Regions from separate parts of the Kribbella sp. NPDC049174 genome, predicted to be linked through region 3. Evidence: riboswitches for the same ligand, from Rfam matches in the RefSeq annotation. Region 3 holds a riboswitch; each other region holds the start of a gene.

Region 1 (3,252 bases), on a different contig from region 3:
GAGTCCCAGAGCACGTGAGTGAAGGCGCCGAGGATGGCGGAGATCACGGTCCAGACGAGGACGGTGGGCGTTGGGCGTGGTGGTGCCGGGAAGCGGCTGGCAAGGCTTGGTGGTGCCAGGGCCGCGAGTGGCCGCCTGACGACCAGATGGAAGGCTGCCAGCAGGATCAGCGCGATCGCGGGGTCGAGCCAGAACGCCGACGAGAACTTGTGGGTGAGCGTCAGGGTCAGGTTGCCATGGATCTGCTGGGTGGCGAGGTGGTAGATCGGGTCCAGGTACAGCAGGTCGGGCGCCACAGCTCCTGCCACCAAGGCCGATGCGATCAGCGGGCGCCGGATGAGGGGCAGGACCGCGGCGGGGTGGGCGAGCGTGAACGGCATGGCCAGGGCCTAGGAGACCAGGAGGTCGTCGCCTTAGGCAACAATCCGGACGAGGCGCCGGCGGTCAGGCGCCGGTGGTCCCGTCCAGTTGTTCGCGGACGAGATCGGCGTGCCCGCAGTGCCGGGCGTACTCGCCGATCAGATGGATGTAGATCATCCGGAGCGTCGACTCCCTGCCCTTGAAGGTGAACCGGGCGTCCAGCGAGCGCCCGGCCGCGGCCTCGTCGGACAGCTTCCACTCCGTGATCAATCCCTCGTACGCCGCCTGCGCCTCGGCCGGATCGATCAGCTCGAAGTCCGCGTCCTTACCCAGTTCCAGCGGAAACACCGGGTCGGCGGGCTCGGTGGCGAAGTGGATCCGGAACCAGATCCGCTCGACCTTGGTCAGGTGCCGGATCAGCCCGAGCAGCGAGAGGTTCGACGGCGGGGACGGCCGCTCGGCCAACTCGGAAGCGGTCAGGCCGGCGCACTTGAACAGCAAAGTGGTGCGATAGAAGTCCAGATATCCCTGGAGAAGCTTGCGTTCAGGCGCGGTCAGCGAGCCGTCCGGTCGGTCGACGGCAGGTGCTCTCCAGGTCATGCGTTCCTCACTTGTCTCACGATGTGTTCGACTATCTCACCACATGAGATAGCCACTGGCGTTCTCCGTATCCCGTTCGTTACCGTCTTCGACAGGTCATGAGTGCCAGCGTCAAGCCCCGGCTCGCTGGCCGGCAACCCTCCTCCGCGGTGGGGTGCCCCGGGTGAAGACCAGGCCGTGCGGATACCCCGTTCGGCAAGCGCGGACTTCCTGGGAGCAGCACCATGTCGATTCTCTCCATCCTCGAGCCTGCCAGTACGACGACGCCGCGACCGACGGTCGCCCGGCTCGCCACCGGCACCATCCCCGCCACGGTCGGGTCGGACCTGCTGGTCCCACTGGCCGACGGCCGGGTCACCGACTACGCCAACTTCGACCACGGCGCCAGCGCGCCGTGTCTGGAGTCGGTCCGCGCCAGCGTCGAGGCGGCACTGCCGTCCTACGCGTCGGTGCACCGCGGCAACGGCTACGCGTCCCGCATCACCACCCAGTGGTACGAGCGGGCGCGCGCCGAGGTGCACGGCTTCGTCGGCGCCCGTCAGGACGACCAGGTGATCTTCACCCGGCAGACGACCGACGCGCTCAACCTGCTCTCCCACGCCGTACCCGCGGACGCGACCGTGATCGTGTTCGAGTCCGAGCACCACGCCGCGCTCCTCCCCTGGCCGGCCGAGCGGACCGTGCGTCTCAAAGCGCCGAGCTCCCCGAACGAGGCCGTGAGCAGCGTCGCCGATGCCCTGCGCGAAGCGCCCGAGGGTCCGCGGCTCGTCGTCGTCACCGGTGCGTCGAACGTCACCGGCGAGATCTTCCCGATCGCGGAGATCGCTGCCGTGGCCAAGGCCCACGGTGCCCGGGTCTGCCTCGATGCCGCGCAGCTCGCCCCGCACCGGCCGGTCGACATCGCCACGCTCGACGTCGACTGGGTCGCCCTGTCCGGCCACAAGCTCTACGCCCCGTACGGCGCCGGCGCCCTGATCGGCCGCGCGGACTGGCTGGACGCCGCTGAGCCCTACCTTTACGGCGGCGGCGCCACCACGGCGGTCACCGACGACCTGGTGGTCTGGGCGACCGGACCGGCCCGGCACGAGGGCGGATCCCCCAACGTCATCGGCGCCATCGCGCTGGCCTCGGCCTGTGCGGCGATCAGCAAGCACCGGGACGCGATCGAGCAACACGAGCGCAGCTTGCTCGCCCGGCTCCGTACCGGTCTCGCACAGATTCCCGGCGTCACGACGTACTCGATCTTCGGCCAGGAGGCGGACCGGGTCGGCACGGTGTGTTTCACCGTCGCCGGGCTGACCTCGACCCTGGTGTCCGCGGCGCTGAGCGCGGAGTACGGGATCGGTGTCCGCGACGGCAAGTTCTGTGCGCACCCGCTGGTCGGTCACCTGCTCGCCGACTCCCCCGAGCACGGCACGGCCGTCCGGGCGAGCCTCGGCCTCGGTACGACGCGTGAGCACGTCGACCGGCTCGTCAACGCCGTACGGACGCTGGCCACCAGCGGACCGCGGTCGGAGTACGAGGAGTCCGCGCACGGCTGTCAGCCGGCCGACGACCCGCGCGACCTCCAGGCCCCGCGGATCTGGTGACCCTCCCCTCCTACTGCTCAGGAGGAACAAGACCTACGTGGTGAGCAGCGAACGCCAGTAGGTCCGCCCATTCGGACGCGACCATCGCGGCAGGCTTTCCGAAGCCGTGGCCGGTGTTGACCTCGATGCGGGTCAAGACAGGTACGGAAGAGGACTGGGCATGCTGCAACGCGGCGATGAACTTGTGACTGTGCAGCGGCACCACCCGGTCGTCGTGGTCACCGGTGACCACGAGAGTGGCCGGGTACGCCGTACCATCGCGCAACCGGTGCAGCGGCGAGTAGGCCAGCAGATCCTCGAACTGCGCGGCGTCGTCCGGGTGCCCGAAGTCGGAGGCCCACGCGGCTCCCACTGTGAACAGGTGGAACCGCAACATGTCCATGACGCCGACGCCCGGCAGGGCGACCGCGAACAGGTCCGGGCGCTGCGTCATCGCCGCACCGACCAGCAGACCGCCGTTGCTGCGGCCGTGAATGGCCAGCTGCGACGGAGTGGTCACGCCGGTGTCCCGCAGGTGCTCTGCCACGGCGATGAAGTCGTCGAAGACGTTCTGCTTGTTCTTCAGCCGTCCGGCTTCGTGCCAGTCGCTGCCGTACTCGCCACCGCCGCGCAGGTTCGCGATCACCAGCACGCCACCTGCCGCCAGCCACGCCGGCCAGCCCGGCCGGTACTCGGCCAGGATCGGGATGCGGAAGCCGCCGTA
Region 2 (3,252 bases), on a different contig from region 3:
GGTTGCTCGGCAAGATGGCGTTCTCCGCGCCCTCGCGCACCTTCCGCCTGGCCGACTCGCGTGAACCCGTGCTGGCCCTCGCGATGACGCTGGGCGTCTACGGTCTTGCCCAGGTGCTGCACGGCTACGGCTTCGTCTCGGTGTTCGTCGCGGCGCTGGTCCTGCGTGCGGCCGAGCGAAACCACGACTTCCACGAGGATTTGCACGGGTTCATCGAGCAGCTCGAGCACATCCTCACCTGGGGGATCCTGCTGCTGCTCGGGGTGGCGATCACGGCCGGGCTGCTAGCGCCGCTGACCCTCGCCGGCGCCGCGATCGGGCTCCTGCTGGTGCTGGTGATCCGTCCGTTGACCGCCTATGTCGCCTTGGCCCGGACACCGCTGCGGCGCTCGGAGCGGTGGGTGACCGCGGCGTTCGGGATCAGGGGTGTCGGGTCGGTGTTCTATCTCGCGTACGCCGGTGCCGACTTCAGCACCGACCTGCCGTGGCTGTGGGCGACCGTCGGCTTCACCGTCGTGCTGAGCGTGGTTGTTCACGGCGTTGCGGCGACGCCTCTGATGCGGATGCTCGACGTCCGCCGCGACCAGCCTTCGTGAGCGCTTGGGCCGGCGGCTGGACACCGTGACGGACGGCCGCGGCGGCGTGGATCCCTGCTGCGAAGTCCTTCAATCCCTGGAACATGACTCCATCGTCCGAGGATCGGGCCGACCGTAGAAGTGGCGCGTACGACGACTATCGCTAAGATAATGACACATGGGTCAGCGCACAGTGTCAGTCCTCGCGTACGACGGGATGACGGCCTTCGAAGCGGGCATCGTGATCGAGGTGTTCGGGCTGGCCTGGCCGGATATCGACCAGCCCTGGTACGAGCTGAAGGTCTGTACCGAGACGCCGGAGCCGATCCGCGTCCTCGGCGGCGCCACGCTGAGCAGCCCGCACGGCCTGGAGGAATTCGCGGCCGCGGACACGGTCGTCGTCCCGAGCGTCGCGGACCCGTCCGGCGAGACCTCGCCCGAACTGATCGCCGCCCTGCAGAAGGCGCACCGCCGCGGCGCGCGGATCGTCTCGATCTGCTCAGGAGCGTTCGCACTCGCCGCAGCCGGCCTGCTCGACGGCCGCCGCGCCACCACCCATTGGCGGTACGCCGACCTCTTGAGCGAGCTCTACCCCAAGATCGTCGTGGATCCAGAGCCGCTGTACACCGACGAAGGCGACGTACTCACGAGTGCCGGTTGTGCGGCCGGTCTGGATCTGGCCATGCATCTGGTCCGCAAGGACTACGGCGCGGCCGTGGCGAACGCGGTCGCCCGCCGACTGGTGATCCAGCCGTATCGATCCGGCGGCCAGGCGCAGTACATCGAATCCCCGGTGCCGCCGGACCCCGACGACGCCTCCGTCGCCCGGAGCCTCGGCTGGGCGCTCGAACATCTCGCCGAGCCGATCGGCGTACCCGACCTGGCCAAGCAGGCCGGGCTGTCGCCGCGGACGTACCTGCGTCACTTCGTGAAGGCGACCGGGACGACGCCGGGCAAATGGCTGATCGCCCAGCGGATCCAGGCCGCCCTGACCATGCTGGAGACCGGTGACGCGCCGGTGGAGGAGATTGCGCTGGCCGCCGGGTTTGCCACCCCGGTCACGCTGCGTCACCACTTCGCCAAGCAGTTGCACACCTCGCCCTCGGCGTACCGGCGGACCTTCCGGGCCCGGCACGGCTGAGATCGGCTGTCTCGAATGGTGGGAACCGAAGACACAATATGGACCCGATTGGGTAACCTCGGGGGAGCTCATCCAGAGGGACTGAGGGAAACGGCCCGTTGAAGTCCCGGCAACCCTCCCCGTTGAGGTCCCAGTCCGGGGCCCTCGCGGCGGAACGGTGCCAAATCCGTCCCGCGCCGAGATCCGGTGTCCGGGGAAGATGAGGAGGGAACCTCCATGAGCCTGACCGCCGACTCGACCACCCACACCATCCGTGAAGGTGCCTTCGGCAACGGTACGCACCTGAGCTGTCGCGCCTGTGGGGCGAAGTCGCCACTCGGACCGTTCTACGCCTGTACCGAGTGCTTCGGTCCGCTCGAGGTCGGGTACGAGTACCCGGCCATCACCCGCGAGCAGATCGAGGCCGGCCCCAAGAACATCTGGCGCTACCAGCCGCTGCTGCCCGTCCCCGTCGACGTGGCCAGCTACCCGAACACCGAACCCGGCTACACCCGGCTGATCGACGCCGGCAACCTGGCCCGCGAGCTGGGCCTGCGGAAGCTCTGGGTGAAGGACGACTCCGGCAACCCGACGCACTCCTTCAAGGACCGTGTCGTAGCGAGTGCCTTGAGCGCCACCCGCGAGCTCGGCATGAAGGTCTTCGCCTGCCCCTCCACCGGCAACCTGGCCAACGCCGTGGCCGCTGCCGCCGCCCGGGCCGGCATCCGCTCGGTCGTGTTCATCCCGCACGACCTCGAGCGCCCCAAGGTGATCACCACCGCCGTGTACGGCGGCACACTGGTCGCCGTCGAGGGCAACTACGACGACGTGAACAAGCTGGCCTCCGAGATCGCCGGCGAGGAGGAGGGCTGGGCGTTCGTCAACGTCAACGTCCGGCCGTACTACTCCGAGGGCTCCAAGACGCTCGCCTTCGAGATCGCCGAGCAGCTCGGCTGGCGGCTGCCGCAGCAGATCGTCATCCCGGTCGCCTCCGGTTCGCAGCTGACCAAGATCGACAAGGGCTTCACCGAGCTGGGCAAGCTCGGCCTGGTCGACGCGACCGACTACAAGGTGTACGGCGCCCAGGCCACCGGCTGCTCGCCGGTCGCGCAGGCCTTCCGGGACGGGTACGACGTGGTGAAGCCGGTGAAGCCGGACACCATCGCGAAGTCGCTGGCGATCGGCAACCCGGCGGACGGACCGTACGTCCTGGACGTGGCCCGTCGTACCGGCGGCGCGATCGAGGACGTCACAGACGAGGAAGTGGTCGAGGGCATCCAGCTACTGGCCCGGACCGAGGGCATCTTCACCGAGACCGCGGGCGGGGTGACCGTCGCGACGCTGAAGAAGCTGATCGCGACCGGACAGCTCGACCCCGAGGCCGAGACGGTGATCATCAACTCCGGCGACGGGCTGAAGACGCTCGACGCCGTGGCCGACCGGGTCGGCCCCAAGGTGACCATTCCCGCGTCGTACGACGCCTTCGTGAAGGCAGGCCTGCAGTGAGCGTGAGTGTCCGGGTCCCGACCATCCTGCGCCCCTACACCCAGGGTGCCT
Region 3 (3,252 bases):
ACCTCCGAGGACGCCCTGATCGGCTACCAGGCCGTCAGTGATCGGCCGGCGATGTCCCCGTCCGGCCGTGGTGACCGGCTTGCCGTCGGGTGGATTCCGCCAGGGGCGATCGCGGTGACGGATCCGCGGGTCGAGGACGAGACGCGACGGCTCGTGACCAGGGCCGGATTCGCCGTGGACGTCGTACGCGGGTTTCCCAAGTGGGAGCGGCGGCCGCTGTTCGAGGTCTTCTCTGCTCTTCAGGGCAAGGAAGCCTTCCGCGTGCATGAGCACCACCTCGCCGCGGATCATGACCTCATCGATCCAGAGGTGCGGGCACGTCTCCACAAGGGCGGTGACGTCAGTGACCGGCTCTATGCCCAGGCCGACGAGGCCCGGCACGAGCTCGCGGTCATGGTCGACGAGTTGCTGGCGACGTACGACGTACTGGCGTTGCCGACTGTGCCGATCGTGGCGCCGGCTGTGGGCGCTCGCCGTGTCTCCGTCGGAGGCGCCGAGCTCGAGGTCCGCGAGGCCCTGTTGTCGCTGACCTGTCTCTGGAACATGACCGGCTCGCCGGCCATCAGTGTGCCCGCGGGCCGCCTCGACGGGCTGCCGATCGCCGTACAACTCGTCTCGGCACCGGGCAACGAGCACCTTCTCTTCGCGGCCGCCCGACAGCTCGAGGTCACCCAGCAACCGGCCGAACAGGCCGGCTGACGAAAGGAGTCCCATGCCCTCGATCCAGGTCGATCTGCCGGTGACCGCCGACGAGGCCACCAAGCGGGCGTTCGCCCATCGCATCGGTCTCGTCTACGGGGAGATCATGCAGGTCCACAGGGATCTGCTCACGGTCTCGATCCACGACCTCGGCAGCGGCGGAGTGTGGCGGTGCCATGAGTCCGGTCCGCCGACAGCGTCGGCCCTGATCATGTGCGACATTCGGAAGGGCCGCCCGGCTGACGTCAGGGCCCGGCTGGCGCAGTCCCTGATTGACGCCTGTGTGGAGACCTTCGAGCTCGACGCGCTGTGGCTGAAGGTCGAGTTCACCCAGCATGACGGCGACGACATGTATCACCCGCATCTCGGCGGCTTCAACGCCGACTGGCATGGCGACGAGAGGCGAGCCTGACGGATCATCGCGTCGCGGTGGTTGCCGGTGGCAATCACCGCGACGTGTGGGTGAAGCGCGAGGCGTCAGGCCAGACCATGCGGAGGCAGGCCGGTGTGCCGTTGAGGCGGGTGGGGTCTCCGCCGGGTGGCGGCACGGTCGAGGTTTCCACACAGTCGCCACCGGTCGCGCGGTAGAAGTGCTGCGCGGCGGTGTTCTGCTCCAGGACCCACAGATACATCGCAGGGCCGTCCGCCTGATCGACGACGGTCTGTGCGGCGCGCGCCAGGAGCTGCGTGCCTATGCCGGTACGGCGTTGACTGTGGTGAACATGCAGATTGTCGACAAGGCTGCCCCACCGCGGGTCGTAATCGAACATGACGTGGACGAATCCGGCCAGCCGGCCGTCGTACTCGGCGAGGATCGTGGCGGTGCCGGTTGGTGCGGCGAGCCGTTTCGACCAGACCTCGCGGCGGTCGGCCTCGATGTCCCCGTCCAGGAACGAGTCCGCGTACGCGCCCCGGTAATGCCGCCGCCAACTGCCGGCGTGCAGGGCTGCAACGTGCTCAGAGTCGTTTGCGGTGGCTGAGCGGAACTCCACTGGCATGCGAACCTCCTTCGTGGCTTGCCCGGCACCCTGTGTGCCGAGCCTGGTCCTCACCCGGGGCACCCCACCCACGAGGAGGGTTGCCGGCCAGCAAGCCGGGGCTACACGCTGACACTCATGACCTACGGCCGAAACGGTAGCAGTCAGCCGACCGGCCTCCGCGGGAATTCCAGCAGCCGGTCGTAGTCCACCCCTCTGCCCCACTGCCACTGCGGTTGGTGCCGGTATGCCCTGATAATTGGGGTATGCCGCAGATCAGCGTTGAGTACTCAGAATCCCTGGCAGAGGCGTTCGACCGGCGCGGCTTCGCGTTGGCACTGCACCCGGCCGCGGCCGAGCTGATCGGCAGCGCCCTGCCGGGGTTCAAGACTCGCTTTCGTACGACCGGCGAGGAGGTCATCGGTACGGGCGAAGCCGGCCAGGCGATGGTTCACGTCGAGCTGGCGATCCTTCCCGGCCGGGACTCCGCTCTCAAGGACCGCCTCGGTGAGCTGACACTCGCAACGCTGTGCGACCACATCAAGCCCGGAACCGGCTTGAACATCCAGGTCACGGTGGAGGTCCGCGACCTCGCGAGCTACCACAAACGCGTCCCGAGCGAGCAGTCCTAGCCGACGCCGTCAACGCGCTCTGTGGTTGGCTGGCGAGGTGCCCGACGATGTTCATTTCACCGCGAAGCACCCCACCAAACGAGTGGCTGCCGACTGCTTGTTCACAGACGAAGCGGGTCGATTGCTGGTGCTCGAGCCGCCGTACAAGGCGACCTGGGACCTTCCCGGCGGCGTGGTCGAACGCGACGAGTCGCCACGGCTCGCCGCCCAGCGCGAGGTCCGCGAGGAGATCGGCCTCATCATCGAGCCCGGCGACCTACTGGCGGTGGACTGGATCGCGCGATCGGGCGCTTTCACCGAGATCGTGGCGTTTCTCTTCGACGGCGGTGTTCTCGCACCGGCCGATATCGGTCGGATCGTGATTGATCCGACCGAAGTGAGCTGCTTCAGGTTCGTCGCGCTCGACGAGGCTGAGCGGCTGCTCGATGCCGGGCAGTTTGTGCGGGTCGTGGCTGGGCTCGAGGCTCGGAGGTCGGCGACAACGGCGTACTTGGAGAGCGGCTCTTCACCTCGCCGTACCTGAAGTTGCCGCCGGCCACAATTGCAGGGACCTAGTTGGTGTGGGCGATCTGGATCAGGTTGCCGCAGGTGTCGTCCAGGACTGCTGTAGTGACCGGGCCCATCTCCAGCGGCTCCTGGGTGAAGGTGACCCCTAGGTCGCGCAGCCGCTTGAACTCCGCGGCGACGTCGTCCACGGCGAACGCGGCGGCGGGGATGCCGTCGTTGACGAGCGCGTCCTTGTACGGCTTCGCGGCCGGGTGGCCGTCGGGCTCCAGCAGCAGTTCGGTCCCGTCGGGGTCTTCCGGTGAGACGACGGTGAGCCAACGGTCCTCGCCCACCGGGACATCGTGCTTCTTCACGAAGCCGAGCACGTCGGTGTAGAAGCGCAGGGCCTTCTCCTGGTCGTCGACGAAGACGCTGGTCAGGTGGATCCTCATTGGGGT

What was found. A riboswitch is a leader RNA that binds a small molecule or an ion and turns the genes downstream of it on or off. The one in region 3 is predicted to bind S-adenosylmethionine.
Region 1: it holds a riboswitch for S-adenosylmethionine, as region 3 does, so the genes downstream of both, ACGFIF_RS04365 (aminotransferase class V-fold PLP-dependent enzyme) here and ACGFIF_RS41780 (GNAT family N-acetyltransferase) in region 3, are expected to answer to the same signal.
Region 2: it holds a riboswitch for S-adenosylmethionine, as region 3 does, so the genes downstream of both, thrC (threonine synthase) here and ACGFIF_RS41780 (GNAT family N-acetyltransferase) in region 3, are expected to answer to the same signal.

What each region holds. Positions count from the first base shown of each region.
Region 1 covers NZ_JBICSZ010000001.1:951,202-954,453, reverse strand. Annotated here, with positions in the region: gene ACGFIF_RS04375 (DUF4184 family protein) at 1-380, opposite strand, end outside; gene ACGFIF_RS04370 (DinB family protein) at 445-960, opposite strand; SAM riboswitch class IV at 1,055-1,168, shown strand; gene ACGFIF_RS04365 (aminotransferase class V-fold PLP-dependent enzyme) at 1,185-2,549, shown strand; gene ACGFIF_RS04360 (prolyl oligopeptidase family protein) at 2,560-3,252, opposite strand, start outside.
Region 2 covers NZ_JBICSZ010000002.1:386,391-389,642, forward strand. Annotated here, with positions in the region: gene ACGFIF_RS12360 (cation:proton antiporter) at 1-596, shown strand, start outside; gene ACGFIF_RS12365 (GlxA family transcriptional regulator) at 754-1,716, shown strand; SAM riboswitch class I at 1,782-1,922, shown strand; gene thrC (threonine synthase) at 1,933-3,201, shown strand; gene ACGFIF_RS12375 (ubiquitin-like small modifier protein 1) at 3,198-3,252, shown strand, end outside.
Region 3 covers NZ_JBICSZ010000016.1:12,095-15,346, forward strand. Annotated here, with positions in the region: gene ACGFIF_RS41770 (amidase) at 1-699, shown strand, start outside; gene ACGFIF_RS41775 (hypothetical protein) at 713-1,111, shown strand; gene ACGFIF_RS41780 (GNAT family N-acetyltransferase) at 1,146-1,697, opposite strand; SAM riboswitch class IV at 1,707-1,820, opposite strand; gene ACGFIF_RS41785 (5-carboxymethyl-2-hydroxymuconate Delta-isomerase) at 1,943-2,308, shown strand; gene ACGFIF_RS41790 (NUDIX domain-containing protein) at 2,346-2,831, shown strand; gene ACGFIF_RS41795 (VOC family protein) at 2,860-3,246, opposite strand; gene ACGFIF_RS41800 (ArsR/SmtB family transcription factor) at 3,243-3,252, opposite strand, start outside.